DNA from 2 places in the Bacillus nitroreducens genome. Region 2 is predicted to be linked to the other one. Evidence: predicted binding sites of a transcription regulator. Region 2 holds the regulator's gene; the other holds the start of a gene.
The links. Region 2 encodes CtsR, which represses protease genes until heat stress. Its sites were predicted from a motif close to ATGGTCAATAAAGGTCAAACA; they were not measured.
Positions count from the first base shown of each region.

Region 1: the regulator CtsR is predicted to act here: its motif matches at 9,240-9,260, upstream of clpP (ATP-dependent Clp endopeptidase proteolytic subunit ClpP).

Region 1 is NZ_CAXHYI020000003.1:1,844,469-1,859,290, forward strand. It holds gene ACWPVE_RS12715 (tetratricopeptide repeat protein) at 1-1,410, shown strand, start outside; gene trxB (thioredoxin-disulfide reductase) at 1,739-2,683, shown strand; gene ACWPVE_RS12725 (aminotransferase family protein) at 2,901-4,214, opposite strand; gene ACWPVE_RS12730 (NUDIX domain-containing protein) at 4,824-5,282, shown strand; gene rapZ (RNase adapter RapZ) at 5,302-6,186, shown strand; gene ACWPVE_RS12740 (gluconeogenesis factor YvcK family protein) at 6,186-7,160, shown strand; gene whiA (DNA-binding protein WhiA) at 7,205-8,146, shown strand; gene ACWPVE_RS12750 (HPr family phosphocarrier protein) at 8,293-8,550, shown strand; gene clpP (ATP-dependent Clp endopeptidase proteolytic subunit ClpP) at 8,588-9,178, opposite strand; tRNA gene ACWPVE_RS12760 (tRNA-Arg) at 9,648-9,719, shown strand; gene ACWPVE_RS12765 (hypothetical protein) at 9,766-9,945, opposite strand; gene rpoN (RNA polymerase factor sigma-54) at 10,130-11,434, shown strand; gene ACWPVE_RS12775 (glutaredoxin family protein) at 11,472-11,711, shown strand; gene ACWPVE_RS12780 (sugar-binding transcriptional regulator) at 12,046-13,065, shown strand; gene gap (type I glyceraldehyde-3-phosphate dehydrogenase) at 13,123-14,130, shown strand; gene ACWPVE_RS12790 (phosphoglycerate kinase) at 14,327-14,822, shown strand, end outside.
Region 2 is NZ_CAXHYI020000003.1:950,350-965,171, reverse strand. It holds rRNA gene ACWPVE_RS08645 (23S ribosomal RNA) at 1-1,608, shown strand, start outside; rRNA gene rrf (5S ribosomal RNA) at 1,828-1,943, shown strand; tRNA gene ACWPVE_RS08635 (tRNA-Val) at 1,953-2,028, shown strand; tRNA gene ACWPVE_RS08630 (tRNA-Lys) at 2,042-2,117, shown strand; tRNA gene ACWPVE_RS08625 (tRNA-Leu) at 2,131-2,211, shown strand; tRNA gene ACWPVE_RS08620 (tRNA-Gly) at 2,216-2,290, shown strand; tRNA gene ACWPVE_RS08615 (tRNA-Leu) at 2,309-2,397, shown strand; tRNA gene ACWPVE_RS08610 (tRNA-Arg) at 2,412-2,488, shown strand; tRNA gene ACWPVE_RS08605 (tRNA-Pro) at 2,492-2,568, shown strand; tRNA gene ACWPVE_RS08600 (tRNA-Ala) at 2,585-2,660, shown strand; rRNA gene ACWPVE_RS08595 (16S ribosomal RNA) at 2,738-4,287, shown strand; rRNA gene ACWPVE_RS08590 (23S ribosomal RNA) at 4,737-7,668, shown strand; rRNA gene rrf (5S ribosomal RNA) at 7,842-7,957, shown strand; gene ACWPVE_RS08580 (MgtC/SapB family protein) at 8,254-8,910, shown strand; gene ACWPVE_RS08575 (CtsR family transcriptional regulator) at 9,082-9,543, shown strand; gene ACWPVE_RS08570 (UvrB/UvrC motif-containing protein) at 9,723-10,268, shown strand; gene ACWPVE_RS08565 (protein arginine kinase) at 10,272-11,369, shown strand; gene clpC (ATP-dependent protease ATP-binding subunit ClpC) at 11,366-13,810, shown strand; gene radA (DNA repair protein RadA) at 13,902-14,822, shown strand, end outside.

The DNA of each region.
Region 1 (14,822 bases), 890 kb from region 2:
AAGGGACTTAAGGCGTACCGCCAGCATGATATATATAAAGCGATTAAACATTTTAAGCGAGCAATTGAGCTCGAACCGAAAGACCCGATGTTTATCTGTCAATTATCAGTAGCGTTAACAGAAATTGGTGATTATATTCTTTCGAATCAATATCTTACAAAGATAATTGAGAATCCAAAGTTTGATATGCCAGAGTGTTTCTATTTTATGGCTAATAATTATGCACATCTAGGGTTATTTCAGGAGGCTGGGAAACACGCACAAATCTATCTAGAGCGTGAACCTGATGGAGACTTTGTTCCTGATGCTGAGGATTTACTTGACTTACTTCGTTTTGAAGAAGGAGACAATGAGATTATATCCAACGAACAGGATGAATTGATTGTGAAGCAAGAACAAGCCCGTGAATTTCTAGAAACGGGTAAATTAGATGAAGCAGTCATTCTCTTAAAGGAAATAATACGGGAGTACCCAGAATTTTGGTCTGCTTATAATAATTTGGCACTTGCCTATTTTTACTCAGGAGATGTGGAAAACGCATCAGAGATTCTCGAGGAAGTCTTAGAGAAGAACCCAGGGAATCTTCATGCGCTATGTAATTCTCTTGTCTTTTTATATTATCAGCGAAAAAATCAACAGGTCAAAGAGTTAACAAATCGATTGTCTTCCATTCACCCGATTCTTTTAGAACATCGCTATAAGCTTGGTGCAACTTTTGGTCTGATCGGAAGACATGACCTTGCCTACAAGTGGCTACGAAATCTTCATCGAAGCGGGTTCGATGGTGACGAGACCTTCTATTATTGGCTTTCCTATTCAGCCTATTTTACAGGGCATATAGATATTTCTCAACATGCGTGGAAACGAGTGTTAGAAGAAAATCCAAGTAAGAAGGGTTCCGCGCCATGGGAGTCTGACCGCACAAAATCAATAAGTGATGTTCTTGATCGCTGGTTAACAGGTGAATTTATAGAGGAACGATTATATGGTTTATTCTTAGCGAGTAAGACAAACGCATCTCTTGCTCGTAAAGATATAGAGCACATTCAATTCCATGCGACGCTTGAACAAGAATTTGCGAGCTACGTATTAAGCAAAAAGAAAAAAACAAAAAAAGTACCTTCTTACATTATAGACGGTTATCAAATTGCAGAGACATTGTTCTCAAAAAATAAACATGATGATACTGCAAATGAAGAACTTTATTTAACGTGGCTCATGATTTATGATGAGGCCGTAAAGCGTCAGTTCAATGTATCTAACTGGCATGCATGGGCGGCAGCAACGGAGTACATCTGGCGTAATCACCAGTCACGTTCAATCACACAAAAACAGGTTGCTGAGAAGTACGAAATCTCAAAGGCAACGGTCATGAAATATGTAAAATTTGTAAAAGAACTACTTCAGTGAGCATATTAATAGCGGATTTTGACAGGTTTTTATAGGATAGGGGTAGGAAATACTATTTATTAACTTTATTCAGGAATTCCCTACAGCGACAATTGGGGATGAATACAACAAATAGTTCAGTGGGGGTAAAACCCCTACTGAATAAAGTTAATACCTTCGGCGGATGCCACGATTTTTTAACAGAATTTTCAAGCAGTAAGATGAAAGTCTAAAAGTACACACTCGTATAATGTCTTTTGACCAACTTGTGTGGGTGTAAAATCTGGCAAAAACTACAAGGAGCATTTGAACAATATCATTTACAAAGGAAGTAAGGAGAGACGCAAAAATGGCTGAAGATAAAATTTATGATGTCATTATAATCGGTGCTGGACCTGCAGGTATGACTGCTGCTGTTTATACATCTCGTGCGAACCTATCCACATTAATGCTTGAGCGCGGGATACCAGGTGGTCAAATGGCAAACACAGAAGAGGTTGAGAACTACCCAGGGTTTGATCATATTTTAGGACCTGAATTGTCAACAAAAATGTTTGATCATGCGAAAAAATTCGGTGCGGAATATGCGTATGGGGATATTAAAGAAGTTATCGACGGTGAAGAATATAAAACAGTTCTTGCTGGAAGTAAGGAATATAAAGCTCGAGCTGTCATTATCTCAACAGGTGCTGAGTATAAGAAGCTTGGTGTGCCAGGTGAACAAGAACTTGGTGGTCGAGGAGTTTCTTACTGTGCGGTATGTGACGGGGCGTTCTTTAAACAAAGAGAGCTTGTTGTTGTCGGTGGAGGAGACTCAGCTGTAGAAGAAGGTGTATACCTTACTCGTTTCGCATCTAAAGTAACGATTGTACACCGTCGTGATGAACTACGTGCACAAAAAATCCTTCAACAACGTGCATTTGATAATGAAAAAATTGACTTTATCTGGAATCATACTGTTAAAGAAATTAACGAAAAAGACGGTAAAGTCGGTAGTGTAACATTAGTCAATACACAAACAGGTGAAGAAATGGAATATGCAGCTGACGGTGTGTTTGTTTACATCGGTATGCTTCCACTCTCAAAGCCGTTTGAAAAACTTGGTATTACAAACGAAAACGGATATATCGAAACAAATGATAATATGGAAACGAAAGTACCTGGTATCTTTGCTGCAGGCGATATCCGTGAAAAAACTCTTCGTCAAATTGTAACAGCAACTGGTGACGGAAGCATTGCTGCCCAAGCAGCTCAACACTATATCGAAGAATTAATGGAAAAAATTAAAGCATAACATAAAGGCACCTCTCAAAACATTGAGAGGTGTTTTTTCGTTTGGACGGTTTTCTTTTTTGTTTAACGATACATCATTCAGCGTTTTTTAGTTGGTAAAGTACCGTTAATGGGGTGGCCATATCCTATTAAAGCTTTTATTCCTTATCGTTTTGTAATAGGTAAGTATATCAATAAAAAAATTTTTGTCTAACTTCCGTATTTTTGAAATTCTAGATTTACACTGTTCGTTCTACCCTGAAAATCGCATGATGTAGCATTTCAATCAGCAACTCCATTTCTTCCTTTTTGATGCAAAGTGGAGGTGCGAAGACGAGTGTATCAAGTCCATCAAATACGACGGAACGACAAATTAATCCGATCTTAGCAGCTTCGTTCACTATTCTTGGCGCAAGTTGTCCCTTTATATGCTGAGGTGCATGAATGTCAATCGCTCCCATAAGTCCGAGTGCGCGAACTTGACTCACAATACTTGATTCTCCTTCAATCCAAGAAAAACCATCGAGCATTTTTGCACCCATGTTTGCGGCATTTTCAATCAAACCTTCCTTTTCGATGATTTCTAAATTTCTCAGCCCAACCGCACATGCCATAGGATGGCCACTATACGTATATCCGTGTAGCAGTGTTCCAGTTGAAAGTTCCTTATATTCTTCAAAAATAGCTTCTGACAGCATAACCCCACCTAATTGGGCATAGCCGCTCGTAATTCCTTTGGCAAAGCACATCATATCTGGTGCTACCCCATAATGGTCTACTCCGAAATATTCACCTGTACGACCAAATCCGGTTATCACTTCATCCGTTATCCATAGAATATTATATTCATCACAAATCTTACGAACTTCTTGGAAATATCCATCTGGTGCAACATGAACCCCACCTGCACCTTGAACGGGTTCTGCTACAAACGCAGCAATCGTTTCAGGGTCTTCGGATTCGATGGTCTCACGTAATTCTTGAGGAGATAGATTATCTGTGTAATAAAAATCTGGTGCCAATGAGTTAGTAAAATCTCGAAATGGCTTCAAGCCTGTCGCACTAGTCGACCCCAATGCTACCCCATGATAAGACCTTTTTCGAGTAATGATCTTCTTTTTTTCTGGCATCCTATGTAAAATCCAATAATGTCTTGCCAACTTGTAGGCAGTATCATTTGCTTCAGAGCCACCAGATGTAAAGAAAGTGGTTGATAAATTTCCAGGTGACACTTCTGCTAGCTTGGCAGCCAAGCGGATTGCAGGTTCATTGCTAAACGTGGCAAAACATGAACTAAACGCCAATTTATTCATTTGCTCCATCGCTGCTTGCCCTAACTCTTTCCTACCATGGCCAATATTAACATTCCATAACGAGGACATGCCGTCGAGAACACGTTTCCCGTTTATATCTTCAAGAAATACGCCCTCTCCTTTTGTGAAAATAAACGCAGGACCGAAATTTTGTTGTTGCTGAATCGGTGAAGTTGGATGTAAAAAATGTTTCTTGTCTAGTTCCACAAGCTCCTGTCGTACCATTAATTTTTCGTTCATTCACATTCCCCCTTCGTTCAATAGCTCGCAACAAACTGCACGCTTTTATTGAAATATATGCAACCTGTTCAAGCTTTTGAACTACAAAAAAGGAATAGAACTTGTCCTTTCAGCTAATGTTTCGTTTTTGTTAAATCCAACATTGAAAACGTAATTATGTTTTAACTCTCCTGTAACACGCATGAAATATATTTTGAGTATGATGATAATAGTAATTGACCCCCTTTTTATAAAATAGATATTTTTTGGGCACAGGTACACATCCCCTGTGCCCCCTTTTTTTGGAATCGGCCGAAAATGACGCTTCTATGTCACCACATCCTGTGGAAACGCGTAGGCTAGCTTCTCTGTTCCTCACGTATTAACTACAAACGCTTCAACACTACAAAGCTGTGCCTCCTTGAACTTTGGACGTTCGACGCATAGGACGTCGTGTTTTTATCGAGGGTGTCCTTCAACTTCCTTTATGATCACAAATTTATAATTGAAATAAAAAATAATATGAAAATCTTGTTCGTTGTGAGTACCTATAAGAAATAGTATAATAATAACAATAAGATTGCTTACAAACGGTCTACCTACCATGAGGCCGACTTGGGGTGAAAGAGATTGCAAAGAGTAACAAATTGTTTAGTGCGTAAAGATGACCAAGTATTACTTTTACAAAAACCACGTCGCGGTTGGTGGGTTGCCCCTGGTGGAAAAATGGAACCAGGTGAATCCATTCGAGATTCTTGTATCCGTGAATACCGTGAAGAAACGGGACTATATGTAAAGAATCCAGATATCAAAGGGATTTTTACATTTATCATCAAAGAAGGTGACAAGGTAACTTCTGAATGGATGATGTTTTCCTTCTTAGCAAACGAATTTGAAGGAGAAAATGTCAATGAATCGGAAGAGGGAGTTCTCAAATGGCAGGACATTAAAGACATCCCGAATCTGCCGATGGCCCCTGGTGATTATCATATTTTAGATTATGTACTTAAAGGTTCTGGGGTCATATATGGAACATTTACATATACACCAGATTTTAAATTACTTTCATACAGACTAGATCCAAGCTGAAAAATAGGGAGGCAAAATGATGAGTGTTGGTTCAGAAATACAATTAGTCATAATAACGGGAATGTCAGGTGCTGGAAAAACAGTGGCGATTCAAAGTTTTGAGGATTTAGGGTATTTTTGCGTGGATAACCTTCCTCCAACATTGCTTCCGAAATTCTTAGAGTTGATGAAGGAATCTGGTGGGAGAATGGATAAGGTTGCACTCGTAATGGACTTACGTGGTCGCGACTTTTTTGATAGTTTATTCGAATCACTTGACGATCTATCGGAAAAATCATGGATTGCTCCACAAATCCTTTTCCTAGATGCGAAGGATTCATCGCTTGTTACACGCTACAAGGAAACAAGACGTTCACATCCGCTAGCTCCAACTGGTTCTCCACTAGAAGGAATCCAAGCTGAGCGAGAAATACTTGAGGAATTAAAGGGAAGAGCACAGTATATATATGATACATCAGATTTAAAGCCTAGGGAATTACGAGAAAAAATCTTAAAGCAATTCGCTTCGCATTCTAGACCTACCTTTTCTGTAAACGTGATGTCGTTTGGTTTTAAATATGGTATTCCGATTGATGCTGACCTCGTGTTTGATGTACGTTTTCTCCCAAATCCACACTATATTGAGGCAATGAGACCTAAAACCGGACTTGATGAAGATGTTTCGAGCTATGTATTAAAATGGACTGAAACCCATAAGTTTATTGAAAAAGTAACGGACTTACTTGCATTTATGCTTCCTCAATATAAGCGTGAAGGCAAAAGTCAACTTGTCATTGCGATTGGTTGTACAGGCGGACAACACCGTTCAGTTACACTTGCTGAATATATCGCAAATCAATTCAGGGAAGAGTATGAAACCCATGTTTCTCACCGAGATATTGAGAAGAGAAAGGACAGAAAATAATGACCGAGCCAAAACATCCCAAGATTGTCATCATTGGTGGCGGGACGGGACTTTCCGTCCTTTTAAGAGGGTTAAAATATCAGCCTGTTGATATTACAGCAATTGTGACAGTTGCAGATGATGGAGGTTCTTCAGGTCGTCTTCGTGATGAGATGGATATACCACCGCCTGGTGACATTCGAAATGTATTAGCAGCTTTATCAGATGTAGAGCCTTTAATTGAGGATTTATTTCAGCATCGGTTTGGCGGTAAAAATGGTTTGTCTGGACATTCCCTTGGAAACCTGATCCTTGCAGCAATGACCACGATAACGGGTGATTTTGTTCATGCTGTCGGTGAGATGAGTAAGGTTTTAAAAGTGAGAGGAAAGGTACTTCCAGCTGCAAATAAAAGCGTCGTTTTACATGCAGAGATGGAGGATGGGACAGTCGTTTCTGGTGAATCCAAAATACCATACTCTGGTAAAAAGATAAAACGCGTCTTTTTAACACCTGATGATATTGAACCATTAAATGAGTCAGTGGAAAAGATACGTGAAGCTGATTTAATAGTCCTCGGTCCAGGTAGCCTTTATACAAGTATTTTGCCTAATTTACTTGTTCCCAAAATTGGGGATGAAGTTGTAAAAGCAAAAGCAAAAAAGGTGTATATTTGTAATGTCATGACACAGGCAGGAGAAACATTGAATTATTCTGCAAGCGACCATGTGCAAGCCTTAATTGATCATATGGGAGTAAAGTTCATTGATACAATTTTAGTGAATGATGGTGAAATACCTGACGATATAAAGCAACTATATGCCAAAGAATTGGCAAAGCCAGTTGTTTATGATGTAGAAAAGCTTTCTACTTTAAGTTTATCTATCATCCATGATAAAATCATCTCATACGATAATAATGTAATAAGACACGACACAACAAAAGTAGCAAACATTCTATACGATATGGTTAAGAAAGAAGTGGAGGGTGATTGAAAAATCACCCATCAATTTTATGAATACAAAGGGAGGTGGGACATGTGTCATTTGCATCAGAGACGAAAAAAGAACTTACGAATTTAGACATCAAAGATTGCTGTACAAGAGCTGAGCTTTCCGCTTTGATCCGAATGAATGGCGCACTTTCCTTCTCCAACCAAAAAATAGTGGTGGACATCCAAACGGAAAACGCCGCTATTGCGAGAAGAATATATACGTTGCTAAAAAAATGCTATAAAGTTGGTGTTGAGCTCCTCGTTCGAAAAAAGATGAGACTCAAGAAGAACAATGTTTATATTGTTCGCCTTGTTGAGGATGCAAAAGATATTTTAGAAGATTTAAAGATATTTGAAAGTTTTACGCTCAGGCAGGAAATATCTTCTGAATTGGTTGCCAAAAAGTGCTGCAAACGCTCCTATTTACGGGGTGCCTTTCTGGCAGGAGGCTCTGTCAATAATCCTGAAACATCCTCTTACCATCTTGAGATTTATTCATTATACAAAGAACATAATGATTCGCTTTGTGAATTAATGAACGTTTTTGATCTCAATGCAAAAACGTTAGAACGTAAAAAGGGCTTTATTACCTATTTAAAAGAAGCAGAAAAAATCACTGAATTTCTCAACATTATTGGGGCTCATCAAGCATTACTCCGTTATGAGGATGTACGTATAGTACGAGACATGCGAAATTCAGTTAATCGCTTAGTGAATTGTGAAACAGCTAATTTAAATAAGACAATCGGTGCATCGATTCGTCAGGTGGAGAATATAAGATACATTGATGAAACAGTGGGTCTTGGAATTTTACCTGATAAATTAAGAGAAATTGCAGAACTACGTGTTGCTTATCAGGATGTCACACTTAAAGAACTTGGTGAAATGGTAACAAGCGGTAAAATTAGTAAGTCAGGGATTAACCACAGACTTCGAAAAATTGATGAGATTGCCAATAAACTGCGTGCAGGGCAATCCATTAAGTGAGCGAATTGCTCACTAGAAAACAAATAAAGCGCTATCATTTTTTAGGAATAAGTGAAACCTTTTTCATTTATTCTACGTATGAATAGAAACTACTTAAAAAAAGAACAGCTTAAGTATATGTTCACAAAATAGAGGAGGAAGAAAATATGATTGAAAGACATGTTGTGGTTGCATTAAGAACGGGCTTACAAGCTCGTCCAGCAGCAATGTTTGTTCAAGAAGCAAATAAATTTTCTGCAGATATTTTTTTAGAGAAAGACGGAAAAAAGGTAAATGCTAAAAGCATTATGGGGTTAATGAGTTTAGCGGTTGGCAGTGGTACAACAGTTACCTTAATCGCAGAAGGAACTGATGAAGAAGCAGCTGTTGAGGCACTAACTAATTTTATTCAAAAAGAGGCATAAAAAAATCCTCTCACAACTAGGTGAGAGGATTTTATTCTTATTTACTTTCTTGTGGGAACATCACTTTATCGATTAATCCATACTCCATTGCTTTTTCAGCAGTCATGAAGTTGTCACGATCTGTATCTTTTTCAATAACCTCTAAAGGTTGGCCAGTACGTTCAGCTAAAATTTTATTTAACTTATCACGTAGGAATAAGATACGCTTAGCCGCAATTTCAATTTCAGTTGCTTGACCTTGTGCTCCACCAAGTGGTTGGTGAATCATCACTTCACTGTTTGGTAACGCAAAACGCTTGCCTTTTTCCCCAGCAGCAAGTAAGAATGCACCCATAGAAGCAGCCATTCCAATACAAATCGTAGAGACTTTTGGCTTAATGAACTGCATGGTGTCATAGATTGCCATACCAGCCGTGATTGAACCACCAGGGCTATTGATGTATAAAGAAATATCTTTCTCAGGGTCTTCTGCAGCTAAGAATAGTAACTGAGACACGATTGAGTTAGCCACATTGTCATCAATCGCACTACCAAGCATGATAATACGGTCCTTTAATAAACGTGAGTAAATATCATAAGCACGCTCTCCACGGTTCGTTTGTTCAATAACTGTAGGAATTAAATTCATTTGATTTCCTCCTTTTAAAAACGAATTAAAAATCATTAATATGTATTTCCATAATACAATTATGGTCAGTAAAGGTCAAACAATTCGCTTTACTAATTTATCATATTCTACAAACTTTTAGCACATACCTTTATTGATACGGAAATTTTTTTCATACTTATTTCATCATAACCGTTTTACAGTGGTTTAAAACATACATCTTGCAATCATTTACATTCTGTCATATAATGATGAGTGCAATTCTCAGTTGATAATACCTTGTATTTCAACTTTATATAATTTTTAGTGTCTAGCTCCTGAGCTTAGCTCCTTGAGACAAGCTTCAACCCCTCCTGCGGCGGCAACAGCCTACTCGTCGGGGTTCCAGCGCTTTTAGGACTTGCACAGGAAGTGCTGACGTCTATGTTTGCCACAGGACGTGGCAGTCATTAGTAGACGTTCAATTTTATAAGCATGCGCTTTTCTACATGCCCTCGTAGTGTAGTGGATAGCACAAGAGATTCCGGTTCTCTTATCGTGGGTTCGAATCCTGCCGAGGGCGCTAGCAAAAACTGACCAGGAATTATTTTCCTGGTCAGTTTTTAATTTTAATTATCCTTATACCCTAAAGTTCCTTCGTACAGATCTTCATCAACTGGATTTACGCCCCACATGGTTTGGATAGGATCAAATTCGGTTGCATACTCTTCTTCCTTGTTCGTTATTTTTTTTGCCTCATCCAATGTCCCTGTAAGAGGTCCAGTGTATTCGATTTTATTGTCTTTCAACTATAATCACCTCTTTAAAATAGAATCTTTCAAAAAATGTTGAAAAATGCGTGCTAAAATTTAACTTTTCCGATACCATAGAAGTAAGTTAATAATATCAGAATGAAGGTTTTGGATTCTTTTACAAATAAATAGTAAACGCTTTCAAAGTTAATGTGAAGGAAAGGGGAGAGCGTAGGTGAATATGCAAACAGGTCTATTTCAACAGCAATCTCTAAAGCTGGTCATGACAAAGGAATTAACCCAAGCTATCACTCTTTTACAATACTCTTCTTTGGATTTGACTAAATTTCTAGAAGAGCAAACACTAGAAAATCCCCTAATCGAAGTAAAACCAACTGATTTTACTCGACAGTCAAAATCAAAGGTCTCAAAAGAAACATATACGAATCCAATCGACTATATCGAGAAAAAGGAAACTACATTATACGAGCATTTACTATCTCAAGTAACATATATGAAACTAAATGACACAAGCAAAAAAACGATTGAATACATCATCCAACTTTTAGACAGTAACGGGTATTTGTATTTTCCTGTAGAGGAGATTTCAAAAGAACTAAAAGCCGATACGGAAACGATTGAAAATGCAATTCGATTTGTTCAAGGTTTAGATCCTATTGGTGTTGGTGCAAGGTCGTTACAGGAATGTCTCTTGCTACAATTGAAGGCACTCCCAAAACGTAATGAATTAGCAGAAACAATTGTGAGAGAGTATTTTGAGCTTTTCGCGGAAAAGTCTTGGAAGGAAATTGCGAAGAATCTTGATGTGAAGCTTAGTGACATACAGGAAGTTTTTGATTTTATTCAAACCCTTCAACCAAGACCTGGAGCAGCTTTTCAAGGAGGAGATGCTCAATATATAATTCCGGATTTTGATATTCAGGTTGAAGATGGAGTAGTTTCAATGAGAATGCAGGATTCATATTTACCGAAGGTTTCATTGAACCTACAGTATTATCAACATTTTTTAGAGGAGAAGGATTCACATACAAAATCCTATCTACAGGAAAAAGTGGACCAGTGTCAATGGATTATGAGGAGTCTGGAACAACGAAAATTAACCCTGCAAAACGTGATGAACGAAATCATCAATCGTCAATTAGATTTTTTTATCAAGGGACCCGCACATTTAAAACCATTGATTATGAGTGAGATTGCGCACTCACTCGATATTCACGAATCAACGGTAAGTCGTGCAGTCAAGGATAAATTTGTGCAAACCCCATTCGGTATTTATGAAATGAAATATTTTTTTAGTCGGAATATCCAAACAACAGGGCCAGCTGATACGTCATCCACTCAAGTGAAAAATATTATGAAACAGCTTATCGATGGTGAAAATAAACAAAAGCCTTTGTCAGACCAAGAGATTGTCGATATACTGAAAAAGGAACACGGTATCATTGTCTCTAGACGAACAATTGCAAAATACCGTGACCAATTAAATATACCATCTTCATCGAAGCGAAAACGATATAGCAAGTAGAATGGAAGTGTAACAATTGGATCACATTCTTGTAACTATGTATTCAAAGGGAAATTGCTCACTCTGTACGAAAGCCAAAAAGGTAATTGAGGAACTTGGCGAAGAATATCCCATAGTTCTTAATGAGATTGATATTTATAAAGATGATGAGCTACTAGAAAAGTATCAGATCATGATCCCGGTTATTGAAATCGATGGAAACGAAGTAGAGTCAGGGATTATTCACAAAGAAGTTATTAAAGAATATTTGAAAGAAATTCAAGCAAAGTCATCCTGACTGTCTAGAAATAGCCTCATAAACGGGCAGTATGTCCATTCAGAGGGACATAACTGCCCATAGAAACCAAATATTAGAAATAAGAGCAACTATGTTTTATAGCAACGCCGTTTACCCCTTATTCTACCGACTTTAACAAGTAATAAGATTAGAAATTCCTCATTGCTAGAAGTTTCACTTTATTTATTGCTTTCTGTTAAAAGTACTGTTAATATATTAGTGTAGCAAGGCGATATTGTTTTACATGAGTTGTTTTTTTTTACTGTAAGCGGGACATAATATGTCACAGCGGGACAAAAAAAGTCCCTTATGGTAAAAAAGGGGAAATGTAGTAATGAGTTCAATCATTGAGGTACAACAAAAATTATTACCTGATTTACTCGAGGTTATGCAAAAGCGCCATGAGATACTCAAATACATACGACTTATGCAACCAATTGGAAGAAGGAATCTTTCAACAAGTCTTGGTCATAGTGAACGAGTTCTCCGCGGTGAAGTGGAATTTTTAAAGAAGCAAAACCTGGTGGACTTTAGCACTGCAGGCATGAGTTTGACAAAAGAGGGCGCAGAGCTGTTAAAAGACCTTGAAGAAGTAATGAAGGAAGTTTTAGGTTTAAAGGTTTTAGAATCGAAACTTAAGGAGAAGTTAAAGATAAAAGAAGTGATTGTCGTTCCAGGCGACAGTGACACGACTCCTTGGGTGAAAAAAGAAATGGGAAGAGCTTGCGTTTCAAGAATAAAACAAAGGCTTTTTGGAGAAAATATCGTCGCAGTTACTGGTGGTACAACCCTTGTAGAAGTAGCAGAAATGATGACACCTGACTCAAAGGGTCGTAGCATTTTATTTGTCCCAGCAAGAGGTGGACTTGGAGAACGTGTAGAAAACCAAGCAAATACAATTTGCGCAAAGATGGCTGAAAAAGCCTCGGGTGATTATCGGCTTCTCCATGTACCAGATGTAGTAAGTAATGAAGCGTACCAATCTTTTGTGGCAGAACCATCCATTCGTGAAGTCTTGAATTTGATTAAGTCATCAAGTATGGTTGTCCATGGAATAGGAGACGCTATTACAATGGCTGAGCGGCGCAGAACAAGCGATGAGGATATGAGGAAAATCATTGAATCTCATGCCGTCGCAGAAGCTTTTGGGTATTATTTTGACGAAGATGGGAATGTTGTCCATCGCGTTCAAACAATTGGTATCCAGCTAGAGGATCTTCCTGCAATACACGATGTGATTGCAGTAGCTGGAGGTGCTTCGAAGGCGAAAGCCATCCAAGCATACTTAAAGCAGGCACCAAGAACACTGTTAATAACAGATGAAGGTGCAGCAAAAGAGTTAATAAAGGGATAAAATTATTCTCCCTTTCTATAATTTTTTAGGTTTTACATACAAAGGAGGAAATTTTAAATGGCAGTTAAAGTTGGTATTAATGGTTTTGGTCGTATTGGTCGTAACGTACTACGTGCGGCATTAAAAAATCCAAATGTTGAAGTGGTAGCAGTAAACGATTTAACAGATGCAAACATGTTAGCACATCTTTTAAAGTATGACTCTGTTCATGGAATTCTTGATGCAGAAGTATCTGTAAATGGTAATAACCTAGTTGTAAATGGTAAAGAAATTCTTGTTAAAGCTGAGCGTGACCCAGCTCAACTAGCTTGGGGAGACCTAGGTGTTGAAGTTGTTGTTGAATCAACTGGTCGTTTCACTAAGCGTGCTGACGCTGCGAAACACATCGAAGCTGGTGCAAAGAAAGTAATCATTTCTGCTCCTGCAACTGACGAAGATATCACAATCGTTATGGGTGTTAACCATGACAAATATGATGCAGCTAGCCATGACGTTATTTCAAATGCGTCTTGTACTACAAACTGTTTAGCTCCATTTGCTAAAGTTCTACATGAAAACTTTGGTATTAAGCGTGGTATGATGACAACTGTTCACTCATACACAAACGACCAACAAATCCTTGACTTACCACATAAGGACTACCGTCGTGCACGTGCAGCAGCTGAAAACATCATTCCAACAACAACTGGTGCTGCAAAAGCAGTTTCACTAGTATTACCTGAATTAAAAGGTAAATTAAATGGTGGAGCTATGCGTGTTCCAACTCCAAACGTGTCACTTGTTGACTTAGTTGCTGAATTAGATAAAGAAGTAACTGTAGAAGAAGTGAATGCAGCTCTTCGTAAAGCAGCTGAAAATGAATTAGACGGAATCATGGGTTACAGTGAAGAGCCACTAGTTTCTGGTGACTACAACGGAAATCCAAATTCTTCAACTATCGATGCTCTTTCTACTATGGTTATGGAAGGCAACATGGTTAAAGTTATCTCTTGGTATGACAACGAAAGTGGATACTCTCACCGTGTAGTTGACCTAGTAGATTACATCGCATCAAAAGGTCTTTAATCTACAGTCGAAATAGAATGTCATAATCATTAATTAGTAAACACACTGTTCTTGGAAACAAAATGAACAACCACTATAATAGAACTTGTGTAGGGAAGGGAATGTTCCCTTCCCTTTTTGATGTAAATGCGCCTAGTTTCAGCTACTCTTTTGCAAGTTTAGGCGTAAAAACAGTACATAGAACGGAGGCCTTCCAGTGAATAAGAAATCAGTTAGAGATATTGATGTTAAAGGCAAACGAGTTTTTTGTCGTGTTGATTTTAACGTTCCAATGCAAGACGGTAAGGTAACAGATGAGACTCGTATTCGTGCAGCATTACCTACAATTGAGCACCTTCGCAAAGAAGGAGCAAAGGTCATTCTAGCAAGTCATCTTGGTCGTCCTAAAGGTCAAGCAGTGGAAGAACTTCGCCTAGATCCAGTAGCTAAGCGTCTTGGAGAGCACTTAGGAATTGAAGTTCGCAAAACAAACGAAGCATATGGCCCAGAAGTTGAACAAGTCATCTCAGAAATGAATGAAGGCGATGTTCTTTTATTAGAAAACGTTCGTTTCTACCCTGGTGAAGAAAAAAATGATCCAGAACTAGCAAAACAATTTGCAGCATTAGCTGACGTATACGTGAACGATGCATTTGGAGCTGCTCACCGTGCTCATGCTTCTACAGCAGGAATTGCAGAACACTTACCAGCAG
Region 2 (14,822 bases):
GAGAATCCCCTCCACCGAATGCCTAAGGTTTCCTGAGGAAGGCTCGTCCGCTCAGGGTTAGTCGGGACCTAAGCCGAGGCTGAAAAGCGTAGGCGATGGACAACAGGTTGATATTCCTGTACCACCTCTTTACCGTTTGAGCGATGGAGGGACGCAGGAGGATAGGGTAAGCGCACTGTTGGATATGTGCGTCCAAGCAGTTAGACTGGTAAGTAGGCAAATCCGCTTACCGTAAGGTTGAGCTGTGATGGCGAGGGAAATATAGTACCGAAGTTCCTGATTCCACACTGCCAAGAAAAGCTTCTAGCGAGGTAAATGGTGCCCGTACCGCAAACCGACACAGGTAGGCGAGGAGAGAATCCTAAGGTGATCGAGAGAACTCTCGTTAAGGAACTCGGCAAAATGACCCCGTAACTTCGGGAGAAGGGGTGCTTTTTAGGGTGCATAGCCCTGAAAAGCCGCAGTGAATAGGCCCAGGCGACTGTTTAGCAAAAACACAGGTCTCTGCGAAGCCGCAAGGCGAAGTATAGGGGCTGACACCTGCCCGGTGCTGGAAGGTTAAGAGGAGGGGTTAGCGCAAGCGAAGCTCTGAATCGAAGCCCCAGTAAACGGCGGCCGTAACTATAACGGTCCTAAGGTAGCGAAATTCCTTGTCAGGTAAGTTCTGACCCGCACGAAAGGTGTAACGATCTGGGCACTGTCTCAACGAGAGACTCGGTGAAATTATAGTACCTGTGAAGATGCAGGTTACCCGCGACAGGACGGAAAGACCCCGTGGAGCTTTACTGCAACCTGATATTGAATTTTGGTACAGCTTGTACAGGATAGGTAGGAGCCTTGGAAGCCGGAGCGCTAGCTTCGGTGGAGGCGTCGGTGGGATACTACCCTGGCTGTATTGAAATTCTAACCCGAAGGCCTTATCGGCCTTGGAGACAGTGTCAGGTGGGCAGTTTGACTGGGGCGGTCGCCTCCTAAAGAGTAACGGAGGCGCCCAAAGGTTCCCTCAGAATGGTTGGAAATCATTCGTAGAGTGTAAAGGCACAAGGGAGCTTGACTGCGAGACCTACAAGTCGAGCAGGGACGAAAGTCGGGCTTAGTGATCCGGTGGTTCCGCATGGAAGGGCCATCGCTCAACGGATAAAAGCTACCCCGGGGATAACAGGCTTATCTCCCCCAAGAGTCCACATCGACGGGGAGGTTTGGCACCTCGATGTCGGCTCATCGCATCCTGGGGCTGTAGTCGGTCCCAAGGGTTGGGCTGTTCGCCCATTAAAGCGGTACGCGAGCTGGGTTCAGAACGTCGTGAGACAGTTCGGTCCCTATCCGTCGTGGGCGTAGGAAATTTGAGAGGAGCTGTCCTTAGTACGAGAGGACCGGGATGGACACACCGCTGGTGTACCAGTTGTCCTGCCAAGGGCATAGCTGGGTAGCTATGTGTGGAAGGGATAAGTGCTGAAAGCATCTAAGCATGAAGCCCCCCTCAAGATGAGATTTCCCATAGTGTTAAACTAGTAAGATCCCTCGAAGATGACGAGGTTGATAGGTCAGAGGTGGAAGCATGGTGACATGTGCAGCTGACTGATACTAATCGATCGAGGACTTAACCAAAATAGAAATGCGCAGGCGACTGTACAGCCACGACAAGCGCTGGAACTTCTGAGGGAAAAGTCATAGACTTTGACAGAAGAAGTGAAGCGACCTCGAGAGGCTAGGAGCCGAAGCAAGACATTAATGAATGTGCGTACGTTATCTAGTTTTGAAGGAATGAATTTCCTGTTGACTAATCTCGAAAAGAGATTATAATAGGTAAGGTTCCTCATAAAAAAGTCTAGTGACGATAGCGAGAAGGTCACACCCGTTCCCATACCGAACACGGAAGTTAAGCTTCTCAGCGCCGATGGTAGTTGGGGCATTGCCCCTGTGAGAGTAGGACGTCGCTAGGCAAAATGTTTGGAGGATTAGCTCAGCTGGGAGAGCACCTGCCTTACAAGCAGGGGGTCGGCGGTTCGATCCCGTCATCCTCCACCATCTTTTATAGTACGAGCCATTAGCTCAGTCGGTAGAGCATCTGACTTTTAATCAGAGGGTCGAAGGTTCGAATCCTTCATGGCTCACCATTTATTCAAATATGCGGGTGTGGCGGAATTGGCAGACGCGCTAGACTTAGGATCTAGTGTCTTTGACGTGGGGGTTCGAGTCCCTTCACCCGCATTATGCGGAAGTAGTTCAGTGGTAGAACACCACCTTGCCAAGGTGGGGGTCGCGGGTTCGAATCCCGTCTTCCGCTCCAGAAGTTATTTGTTAAATTGCCGGGGTGGCGGAACTGGCAGACGCACAGGACTTAAAATCCTGCGGTAGGTGACTACCGTACCGGTTCGATTCCGGTCCTCGGCACCATTTAAATAGTAATTGCGCCCGTAGCTCAATTGGATAGAGCGTCTGACTACGGATCAGAAGGTTATGGGTTCGACTCCTTTCGGGCGCGCCATTACGGGAAGTAGCTCAGCTTGGTAGAGCACTTGGTTTGGGACCAAGGGGTCGCAGGTTCGAATCCTGTCTTCCCGACCACTAATATAATTTATTTGGGGCCTTAGCTCAGCTGGGAGAGCGCCTGCCTTGCACGCAGGAGGTCAGCGGTTCGATCCCGCTAGGCTCCACCAAAGTTCTTTGAAAACTGAACACAATACAAGCGTCAACGTTAATTCTAAGTAACAAAACTTATTGAGCAATCAATACTCTATTGGAGAGTTTGATCCTGGCTCAGGATGAACGCTGGCGGCGTGCCTAATACATGCAAGTCGAGCGAATCTAAGGGAGCTTGCTCCCAAAGATTAGCGGCGGACGGGTGAGTAACACGTGGGCAACCTACCTGTAAGACTGGGATAACTTCGGGAAACCGGAGCTAATACCGGATAACATATGAGACCACATGGTCTTATATTAAAAGATGGCTTCTTGCTATCACTTACGGATGGGCCCGCGGCGCATTAGCTAGTTGGTGAGGTAACGGCTCACCAAGGCAACGATGCGTAGCCGACCTGAGAGGGTGATCGGCCACACTGGGACTGAGACACGGCCCAGACTCCTACGGGAGGCAGCAGTAGGGAATCTTCCGCAATGGACGAAAGTCTGACGGAGCAACGCCGCGTGAGCGAAGAAGGTCTTCGGATCGTAAAGCTCTGTTGTTAGGGAAGAACAAGTATCGTTCGAATAGGGCGGTACCTTGACGGTACCTAACCAGAAAGCCACGGCTAACTACGTGCCAGCAGCCGCGGTAATACGTAGGTGGCAAGCGTTATCCGGAATTATTGGGCGTAAAGCGCGCGCAGGCGGTCCTTTAAGTCTGATGTGAAAGCCCACGGCTCAACCGTGGAGGGTCATTGGAAACTGGGGGACTTGAGTGCAGAAGAGGAGAGCGGAATTCCACGTGTAGCGGTGAAATGCGTAGAGATGTGGAGGAACACCAGTGGCGAAGGCGGCTCTCTGGTCTGTAACTGACGCTGAGGCGCGAAAGCGTGGGGAGCGAACAGGATTAGATACCCTGGTAGTCCACGCCGTAAACGATGAGTGCTAAGTGTTAGAGGGTTTCCGCCCTTTAGTGCTGAAGTCAACGCATTAAGCACTCCGCCTGGGGAGTACGGTCGCAAGACTGAAACTCAAAGGAATTGACGGGGGCCCGCACAAGCGGTGGAGCATGTGGTTTAATTCGAAGCAACGCGAAGAACCTTACCAGGTCTTGACATCCTCTGACACTCCTAGAGATAGGACGTTCCCTTCGGGGACAGAGTGACAGGTGGTGCATGGTTGTCGTCAGCTCGTGTCGTGAGATGTTGGGTTAAGTCCCGCAACGAGCGCAACCCTTGATCTTAGTTGCCAGCATTCAGTTGGGCACTCTAAGGTGACTGCCGGTGACAAACCGGAGGAAGGTGGGGATGACGTCAAATCATCATGCCCCTTATGACCTGGGCTACACACGTGCTACAATGGATGGTACAAAGGGCAGCGAAACCGCGAGGTTAAGCCAATCCCATAAAACCATTCTCAGTTCGGATTGCAGGCTGCAACTCGCCTGCATGAAGCCGGAATCGCTAGTAATCGCGGATCAGCATGCCGCGGTGAATACGTTCCCGGGCCTTGTACACACCGCCCGTCACACCACGAGAGTTTGTAACACCCGAAGTCGGTGGGGTAACCGTAAGGAGCCAGCCGCCTAAGGTGGGACAGATGATTGGGGTGAAGTCGTAACAAGGTAGCCGTATCGGAAGGTGCGGCTGGATCACCTCCTTTCTAAGGAAAAAGTCGAAAAGCGAAGGTGACTGTTCAGCCTCGACAAGTGCTGGAACTTCTGAAGGGAAAGTCAGCAGACTTTGACAGAAGAAGTGAAGTAACCTCGAGAGGCTAGGAACCGTAGCTAGACAATAGAAGTTCTACGAACTTCATAAAAAGACGTATTGTATTGTGGTCAGTTTTGAGAGTGCTTTTTCTCTCAAAGGTCGATTTTTGCCTTTCGCAAAAATCAATTGCGCTTGCGTCTGCAAGATTAGTCAATGATGATTAATTCCTCATCGCAAAGCTGCATGGAGACTATTCACTGATGTAAATCACGATGTGATTGAAGTCAGTAGCTTCGTTCCTTGAAAACTAGATAACGTAACAAAACATTCATTGAAGTAAAGTTCTTTAAACTTATAGGCGCATGAGAAGCGAAGAAATTTGAAGCTTATCGAAGCCGAACAGGTTAAGTTATAAAGGGCGCACGGTGGATGCCTTGGCACTAGGAGCCGATGAAGGACGGTACTAACACCGATATGCTTCGGGGAGCTGTAAGTAAGCATTGATCCGAAGATTTCCGAATGGGGAAACCCACTGCTCGTAATGGGGCAGTATCCTTACCTGAATTCATAGGGTAAGCGAAGGTAGACCTGGGGAACTGAAACATCTAAGTACCCAGAGGAAGAGAAAGCAAACGCGATTTCCTGAGTAGCGGCGAGCGAAACGGAAGATAGCCCAAACCAAGAGGCTTGCCTCTTGGGGTTGTAGGACACTCTATACGGAGTTACAAAAGAGCGAAGTAGACGAAGCGACCTGGAAAGGTCCGTCAGAGAAGGTAACAACCCTGTAGTCGAAACTTCGTTCTCTCTTGAGTGGATCCTGAGTACGGCGGGACACGTGAAATCCCGTCGGAAGCTGGGAGGACCATCTCCCAAGGCTAAATACTCCCTAGTGACCGATAGTGAACCAGTACCGTGAGGGAAAGGTGAAAAGCACCCCGGGAGGGGAGTGAAATAGAACCTGAAACCGTGTGCCTACAAGTAGTCAAAGCACATTCATGTGTGATGGCGTGCCTTTTGTAGAATGAACCGGCGAGTTACGATTACGTGCAAGGTTAAGTCGAAGAGACGGAGCCGCAGCGAAAGCGAGTCTGAATAGGGCGAATGAGTACGTGGTCGTAGACCCGAAACCAGGTGATCTACCCATGTCCAGGGTGAAGTTCAGGTAACACTGAATGGAGGCCCGAACCCACGTACGTTGAAAAGTGCGGGGATGAGGTGTGGGTAGCGGAGAAATTCCAATCGAACTTGGAGATAGCTGGTTCTCTCCGAAATAGCTTTAGGGCTAGCCTCGAGTATAGAGTCTTGGAGGTAGAGCACTGATTGGACTAGGGGCCCTCATCGGGTTACCGAATTCAGTCAAACTCCGAATGCCAAAGACTTGATTCTCGGGAGTCAGACTGCGAGTGATAAGATCCGTAGTCAAGAGGGAAACAGCCCAGACCACCAGCTAAGGTCCCAAAGTATACGTTAAGTGGAAAAGGATGTGGAGTTGCTTAGACAACCAGGATGTTGGCTTAGAAGCAGCCACCATTTAAAGAGTGCGTAATAGCTCACTGGTCGAGTGACTCTGCGCCGAAAATGTACCGGGGCTAAACGTATCACCGAAGCTGTGGATTGTTCTTACGAACAATGGTAGGAGAGCGTTCTAAGTGCAGCGAAGTCAGACCGTGAGGACTGGTGGAGCGCTTAGAAGTGAGAATGCCGGTATGAGTAGCGAAAGAGGGGTGAGAATCCCCTCCACCGAATGCCTAAGGTTTCCTGAGGAAGGCTCGTCCGCTCAGGGTTAGTCGGGACCTAAGCCGAGGCTGAAAAGCGTAGGCGATGGACAACAGGTTGATATTCCTGTACCACCTCTTTACCGTTTGAGCGATGGAGGGACGCAGGAGGATAGGGTAAGCGCACTGTTGGATATGTGCGTCCAAGCAGTTAGACTGGTAAGTAGGCAAATCCGCTTACCGTAAGGTTGAGCTGTGATGGCGAGGGAAATATAGTACCGAAGTTCCTGATTCCACACTGCCAAGAAAAGCTTCTAGCGAGGTAAATGGTGCCCGTACCGCAAACCGACACAGGTAGGCGAGGAGAGAATCCTAAGGTGATCGAGAGAACTCTCGTTAAGGAACTCGGCAAAATGACCCCGTAACTTCGGGAGAAGGGGTGCTTTTTAGGGTGCATAGCCCTGAAAAGCCGCAGTGAATAGGCCCAGGCGACTGTTTAGCAAAAACACAGGTCTCTGCGAAGCCGCAAGGCGAAGTATAGGGGCTGACACCTGCCCGGTGCTGGAAGGTTAAGAGGAGGGGTTAGCGCAAGCGAAGCTCTGAATCGAAGCCCCAGTAAACGGCGGCCGTAACTATAACGGTCCTAAGGTAGCGAAATTCCTTGTCAGGTAAGTTCTGACCCGCACGAAAGGTGTAACGATCTGGGCACTGTCTCAACGAGAGACTCGGTGAAATTATAGTACCTGTGAAGATGCAGGTTACCCGCGACAGGACGGAAAGACCCCGTGGAGCTTTACTGCAACCTGATATTGAATTTTGGTACAGCTTGTACAGGATAGGTAGGAGCCTTGGAAGCCGGAGCGCTAGCTTCGGTGGAGGCGTCGGTGGGATACTACCCTGGCTGTATTGAAATTCTAACCCGAAGGCCTTATCGGCCTTGGAGACAGTGTCAGGTGGGCAGTTTGACTGGGGCGGTCGCCTCCTAAAGAGTAACGGAGGCGCCCAAAGGTTCCCTCAGAATGGTTGGAAATCATTCGTAGAGTGTAAAGGCACAAGGGAGCTTGACTGCGAGACCTACAAGTCGAGCAGGGACGAAAGTCGGGCTTAGTGATCCGGTGGTTCCGCATGGAAGGGCCATCGCTCAACGGATAAAAGCTACCCCGGGGATAACAGGCTTATCTCCCCCAAGAGTCCACATCGACGGGGAGGTTTGGCACCTCGATGTCGGCTCATCGCATCCTGGGGCTGTAGTCGGTCCCAAGGGTTGGGCTGTTCGCCCATTAAAGCGGTACGCGAGCTGGGTTCAGAACGTCGTGAGACAGTTCGGTCCCTATCCGTCGTGGGCGTAGGAAATTTGAGAGGAGCTGTCCTTAGTACGAGAGGACCGGGATGGACACACCGCTGGTGTACCAGTTGTCCTGCCAAGGGCATAGCTGGGTAGCTATGTGTGGAAGGGATAAGTGCTGAAAGCATCTAAGCATGAAGCCCCCCTCAAGATGAGATTTCCCATAGTGTTAAACTAGTAAGATCCCTCGAAGATGACGAGGTTGATAGGTCAGAGGTGGAAGCATGGTGACATGTGCAGCTGACTGATACTAATCGATCGAGGACTTAACCAAAATAGAAATGCGCAGGCGACTGTACAGCCACGACAAGCGCTGGAACTTCTGAGGGAAAAGTCATAGACTTTGACAGAAGAAGTGAAGCGACCTCGAGAGGCTAGGAGCCGAAGCAAGACATTAATGAATGTGCATGCGTTATCTAGTTTTGAAGGAATGAATCCTTCTTATAGTTTAGTGACGATAGCGAAGAGGTCACACCCGTTCCCATACCGAACACGGAAGTTAAGCTCTTCAGCGCCGATGGTAGTTGGGGCATTGCCCCTGTGAGAGTAGGACGTCGCTAAGCACCTAAAAGATCAGCCGTTATGGTTGGTCTTTTTTGTGTTTTAATAAAAAAATCCTGGGACGGTTAAGATTTAATAAGAAATTATATCAAATACTAGCTCTGATACTATTCTAAAAAAACAGTTCCGGAGATTCATAAATTTTGGTGTAAGTCGTATAATGATAAAACACAAAATTTTTCTTTTTTAAAAAAGGGGATTTGGTTTGTCTATCGAATTACATAATATTGGATTTAGAACAGGGGGATGTAATTTGACACAGTTTATTGCATCATTCCAAACGCAAGAGTTTATAACAATGTCGATTCGAATATTTATGGCAGCATTATTATGTGGGTTAGTTGGGTTAGAGAGAGAGGTAAATAAGCACCCTGCAGGATTTCGTACACATTTATTGGTCGGAGTTGGTTCTTGTTTAATGATGTTAATGTCCATTTACGGGTTTCAGCCGTATTTGGAAATGAGCACAAATGTCCGTTTTGATCCTGCTAGGATTCCATCTTATGTGATTAGTGGAATTGGATTTTTAGGTGCGGGGACGATTCTTGTAAGGGATGCGACTGTTCGAGGGTTAACAACAGCAGCCTCTATCTGGGTTGTAGCTGGTCTAGGTTTAATTATTGGGTTAGGTATGTATGCCCCAGCTATCTTAACAACAATAGTCGTTTTACTTAGTTTAATTTTTCTTAATCGGTTTGAAGAAATCTTTTTTAAATCGACAAAAAGAAAAACCGTTCATATTATTATTAATGAGGATATTTCTTCTTTTTCATCCATCTTGGAATTGTTTAAAGACAATGGCTTTCAAGTGAGGGACTTCAATATTAAGTATTCTAAGGACAAAGCAGATCAGAATTGCCAATATACGATTGATGTTGAAGTAGCCAGTAAAGATGAGCGTCTAAGACTATATGAAGAAATGTCTAAACACAAAATGGTACAAAAAATTTTCTGATTTTGCGTTTAGAGATGTACCATATTTGGAGAGTATAGGATAGTAAATGCCTTAAAAAATGATTGCCTACTTTCACTATTGGGAAACGAAACAGTTGAAAAATTAGTGCGGTCATTTTATATTATAACTATAGTCAAATATAGTCAAAGTCAGAGTGAGGTGTGGTCATAATTGAGGAATATATCTGATATCATTGAACAATATTTGAAAAGTGTTCTTGATACAAGTGATCGAGCGATTGTTGAAATTAAAAGAAGTGAGATTGCTGATAAATTTGAATGTGTCCCATCTCAAATTAATTATGTTATAAATACAAGGTTTACCTTAGAAAGAGGCTATTTAGTCGAAAGTAAACGAGGTGGTGGTGGATACATTCGGATCATGAAAGTGAAGATGAATGACGATTCACAGCTCGTTAATCAACTTGTAAGGCTTATTGATAAGCGAATCTCCCAAGCAAGCGCTGAAGATGTTATTCTGCGGTTGATAGAGGAGAAAGTGATATCAAAAAGAGAAGCAAAAATCATGTTAAGCGTTATCGATCGATCTGTATTGTTTATTGATCTTCCTCATCGGGATGAGTTGAGAGCAAGAATGTTAAAAGCAATGCTTACATCTCTCATGTATCGATAATTTTTAAAAAGAAAGCTTCTAGACAATGCATTAAATATTTTAAAATAAACTTTTCGGACCATGAACAGGAAAAGAACGACGCCATGACCTATGGCAACTTTTTCAACTCACTTCGTTTGGTATATAAATCAGGCGATAATACGTCAATTCGTATTTGATTAAGTAGGAAGGTGTTAACCATGATATGCCAAGAATGCAATCAGCGCCCAGCAACATTACATTTTACAAAAATTATTAATGGCGAAAAAACCGAGGTTCATGTTTGTGAACATTGTGCTCATGAAAAAAGTGAAATGTTTATGTTTCCAGGCACATCTGGCTTTTCTATAGATAACTTATTAGCAGGACTTCTTCAATTTGAGCCTCTTGCAGGTTCAAAGCAAAATGCATTTCAACAAAATGAAATTTTACAATGCGAGAAATGTAAAATGACTTTCCAACAGTTTGCAAAGGTTGGTCGATTCGGCTGTTCGAATTGTTACCCAACTTTTGAAAAACATCTTACCCCGATTCTTAAAAGACTGCATAGTGGCAACACACATCATACAGGGAAAATTCCGAAACGAATCGGAGGTACCTTCCATATTCGAAAAGAGATTGAACAACTGAAGCAAAAGCTTCAGGAATATATTTCTTTAGAAGAATTTGAAAAGGCTGCAGATGTTCGTGACCACGTAAGAGCTCTAGAGAAAAAGTTAAGTGGTCACAGAGAGGGGGAGGTGTAAACGATGTCTCTTGAACATTTTATCAATCAAGCCTTATGTGCATGGATGAGTCAAGAAGGGCCGGATTCAGATATTGTCTTAAGTTCAAGGATCAGGCTTGCTCGTAACTTAAAAAACATTCCCTTTTCTACGGTTTACTCAAATGAAGAAGCACAGCAAGTTGTGGATGTGTTCCAAAACGGTTTTTCACAGAAAAGCTTTCCTAAAATAGGAAAATTAGAGTTATTAAAAATGATGGAGTTACAGCCAGTTCAAAAAAGGGTACTCGTTGAAAAGCATTTAATTAGTCCACATTTAGCAGAGGATTCCACGTATGGAGCATGTCTTTTATCAGAAAATGAAGAAGTTAGCATAATGATTAATGAAGAGGATCATATTCGAATACAATGTTTATTCCCAGGACTACAATTATCGCAGAGTTTACAAGTTGCAAATGATTTAGATGACTGGATAGAAGAGCATGTTGACTATGCGTTTGATGAATCGAGAGGATATTTAACAAGTTGCCCAACTAATGTTGGAACTGGACTACGTGCCTCAGTGATGATGCATTTGCCAGCACTTATTCTTACTCACCAAATGAGCCGCATCATTCCAGCTATTAATCAACTTGGTTTAGTCGTCAGAGGAATTTACGGTGAAGGCAGTGAGGCGTTAGGAAATATTTTTCAAATATCTAATCAAATTACGCTTGGAAAGACAGAAGAAGATATTGTAGAAGATTTAAAGAGTGTGGTAGCGCAACTTATAGCACAAGAGCGCTCTGCACGTGAAGCGCTTATGAAAACCTCTAACATACAGTTGGAGGATCGGGTATTCCGTTCTTATGGGGTATTAGCTAATAGTAGGATCATTGAATCGAAGGAAGCGGCAAAATGTTTGTCCGACGTTCGATTGGGAATTGATCTGGGCTATATAAAAGATATATCCAGAAGTATCCTTAATGAACTCATGGTATTAACTCAACCTGGATTCTTGCAGGTATATGCTGGTGGGGCGTTAAGGCCAAATGAAAGGGACGTTAGAAGGGCGTCTATTATACGAGAAAGATTAAAGCTTGAAAATAATAAGACTTCTGACATGGAGGGTGATGGATTATGATGTTTGGCAGATTTACTGAGCGTGCTCAAAAGGTATTAGCGTTAGCTCAAGAGGAAGCTGTACGATTAGGACATAACAATATTGGAACTGAACATGTATTATTAGGTCTTATACGAGAAGGCGAGGGAATCGCTGCAAAGGCCCTACTCGCCCTAGGATTAGGTCCAGAAAAGATTCAAAAAGAAGTAGAAGCGCTTATTGGCAGAGGTCAAGAAGGGTCACAGACAATTCATTACACACCAAGAGCGAAAAAGGTAATTGAATTATCAATGGATGAGGCTCGAAAGCTTGGTCATTCATATGTAGGAACTGAGCATATTCTCCTTGGATTAATCCGTGAAGGTGAAGGTGTGGCAGCTAGAGTCTTAAATAATTTAGGTGTCAGCCTTAATAAAGCACGTCAACAAGTCCTACAGCTATTAGGTAGTAATGAATCATCATCAGGACATCATGGTGGGGGATCAGCAAACGCAAATACTCCAACATTAGATAGTTTAGCACGTGATTTAACTGCGATCGCGAGAGAAGGAAGCCTTGACCCAGTGATTGGGCGTAGTAAAGAGATTCAACGTGTAATTGAAGTACTTAGCCGTCGTACGAAAAATAATCCAGTATTAATTGGGGAACCTGGTGTAGGTAAAACAGCCATTGCAGAAGGTTTAGCTCAGCAAATTATAAACAATGAAGTTCCAGAAACACTACGTGATAAGCGTGTAATGACACTTGATATGGGAACAGTTGTTGCAGGTACAAAATATCGTGGAGAATTTGAAGACCGCTTAAAAAAGGTAATGGATGAAATTCGCCAAGCAGGAAATATCATTCTATTTATCGACGAACTTCATACGCTAATTGGTGCTGGTGGTGCAGAAGGTGCAATTGATGCGTCAAATATTTTAAAACCATCACTTGCTCGTGGAGAGTTACAATGTATTGGTGCGACGACATTAGATGAATATAGAAAGTATATTGAAAAGGATGCTGCCTTAGAGCGCCGTTTCCAACCAATCCAGGTGGATGAACCATCTGTTGAGGAATCTATTCAAATATTAAAAGGATTGCGTGATCGTTATGAAGCTCACCATAGAGTTTCAATTTCTGATGAGTCAATTGTTCAAGCTGTTAAACTTTCAGACCGTTATATATCAGATCGCTTTTTACCAGATAAAGCAATTGATTTAATTGATGAAGCTGGATCAAAAGTTCGTCTTCGTTCTTATACAGCCCCACCGAACTTAAAGGAGCTTGAGCAAAAACTTGAAGAGGTTCGCAAAGAGAAGGATGCAGCGGTACAAAGTCAAGAGTTTGAAAAGGCGGCTTCATTACGAGATTCTGAACAACGTCTTCGTGAACAATTAGAAGAAACGAAGAAAAACTGGAAGGAAAAACAAGGGCAGGAGAATTCCGAAGTGACAGTAGATGATATCGCAATGGTCGTATCAAGCTGGACAGGAATACCTGTTTCAAAGTTAGCACAAACTGAAGCTAATAAATTATTAAATATGGAACAAATTCTTCATTCACGTGTAATTGGTCAGGAGGAAGCTGTAAAAGCAGTTTCAAAGGCTGTAAGACGTTCACGAGCAGGATTAAAAGATCCAAAGCGACCAACAGGTTCCTTTATATTCCTTGGACCGACAGGGGTCGGAAAGACAGAATTAGCCCGTGCTCTAGCTGAGTCGATTTTCGGTGATGAAGATGCAATGATACGTGTAGATATGTCGGAATACATGGAGAAGCACTCGACATCTAGATTAGTAGGTTCACCACCAGGGTATGTAGGATATGAAGAAGGTGGTCAATTAACAGAAAAGGTACGTCGTAAACCATATTCTGTTATCTTACTCGATGAAATTGAGAAGGCACACCCAGATGTGTTTAATATTTTACTTCAAGTCCTTGAAGATGGACGTTTGACTGATTCTAAGGGTCGAACAGTAGATTTTAGAAATACCATATTAATTATGACTTCAAATGTTGGGGCTAGCACATTAAAACGAAATAAATATTTGGGCTTCGCACTTGAAGATGAGAAACAAGATTACAAAAATATGAAGAGTAAGGTTATGGATGAATTGAAGAAGGCATTCCGTCCTGAATTCCTTAACCGTATTGATGAAATTATTGTCTTCCACTCACTCGAGAAGAAGCATTTGAAGGAAATAGTTACCCTAATGTCAGACCAGTTAAGTAAGCGTCTTGCAGAGCAAGACTTCGATCTTGAGTTAACGGAGGCGGCAAAAGATCGGATTGCAGAAGAAGGGTATGACCCAGATTATGGGGCTCGTCCATTACGCCGTGCCATCCAAAAACAAATTGAAGACCGTTTGTCTGAGGAGCTATTACGAGGTAATATAGAAAAAGGAAAGAAAATCGTGATGGACTATGCAAATGGAGAATTTGTAGTTCGTACGGAAGAAGTAAAAGAAACAGTGAAATAACAAAAATGTAAATGCAATTATAAAAAGAGGTATACATTAAATAGTTGATTCATGTATGCCTCTTTTTTGCTAAAAGAAAGGATCTAAAGTAATGGCAAAAACGAAGACAAAATTTACCTGTCAATCCTGTGGCTATGAATCAGCAAAATGGATGGGAAAATGTCCTGGATGCAGTTCCTGGAATTCGTTAGTAGAGGAAACCTTGCATAAACCAACCAGAAAAGGCGCATTCGCCCATTCAAGTCCTACAGTTCAGAGCAAACCTTCACCAATCACTTCAATTGAAACAGTAAATGAACCTAGAATGTTTACAACAAACAAGGAATTTAATCGCGTACTTGGCGGTGGCATTGTACACGGATCTCTTGTCCTTATCGGTGGTGACCCAGGTATAGGGAAATCGACCTTGCTGCTGCAAGTATCCTCCCAATTAGCCAAACAAAACAAAGTATTATATATTTCCGGAGAGGAATCAGTCAAGCAAACAAAGCTACGAGCAGATCGTCTTGGGGTGTCATCTGATCAATTGTATGTGTTAGCAGAGACAGACTTAGAATTTATTTCCCAGACAATTACCGAGCTAAAGCCATCATTTGTTGTCATTGATTCTATTCAGACAATTTATCACTCTGAAATTACGTCCGCTCCTGGTAGTGTTTCACAGGTCCGAGAATGTACAGCAGAATTAATGAGAATTGCCAAGACAAACGGGATTGCAATTTTTATTGTTGGCCATGTTACAAAAGAAGGTAACATTGCAGGTCCTCGTCTCTTAGAACATATGGTCGACACTGTTTTATATTTTGAAGGGGAACGCCACCATACGTACCGTATTTTACGTGCTGTAAAGAACCGGTTTGGGTCTACTAATGAAATGGGAATTTTTGAAATGAAAGAGAAAGGTTTAGAAGAGGTTGCGAATCCTTCTGAAATTTTCCTCGAGGAACGTTCTGCAGGTGCTGCTGGTTCCACTGTTGTAGCTTCAATGGAGGGAACACGTCCGGTCCTTGTT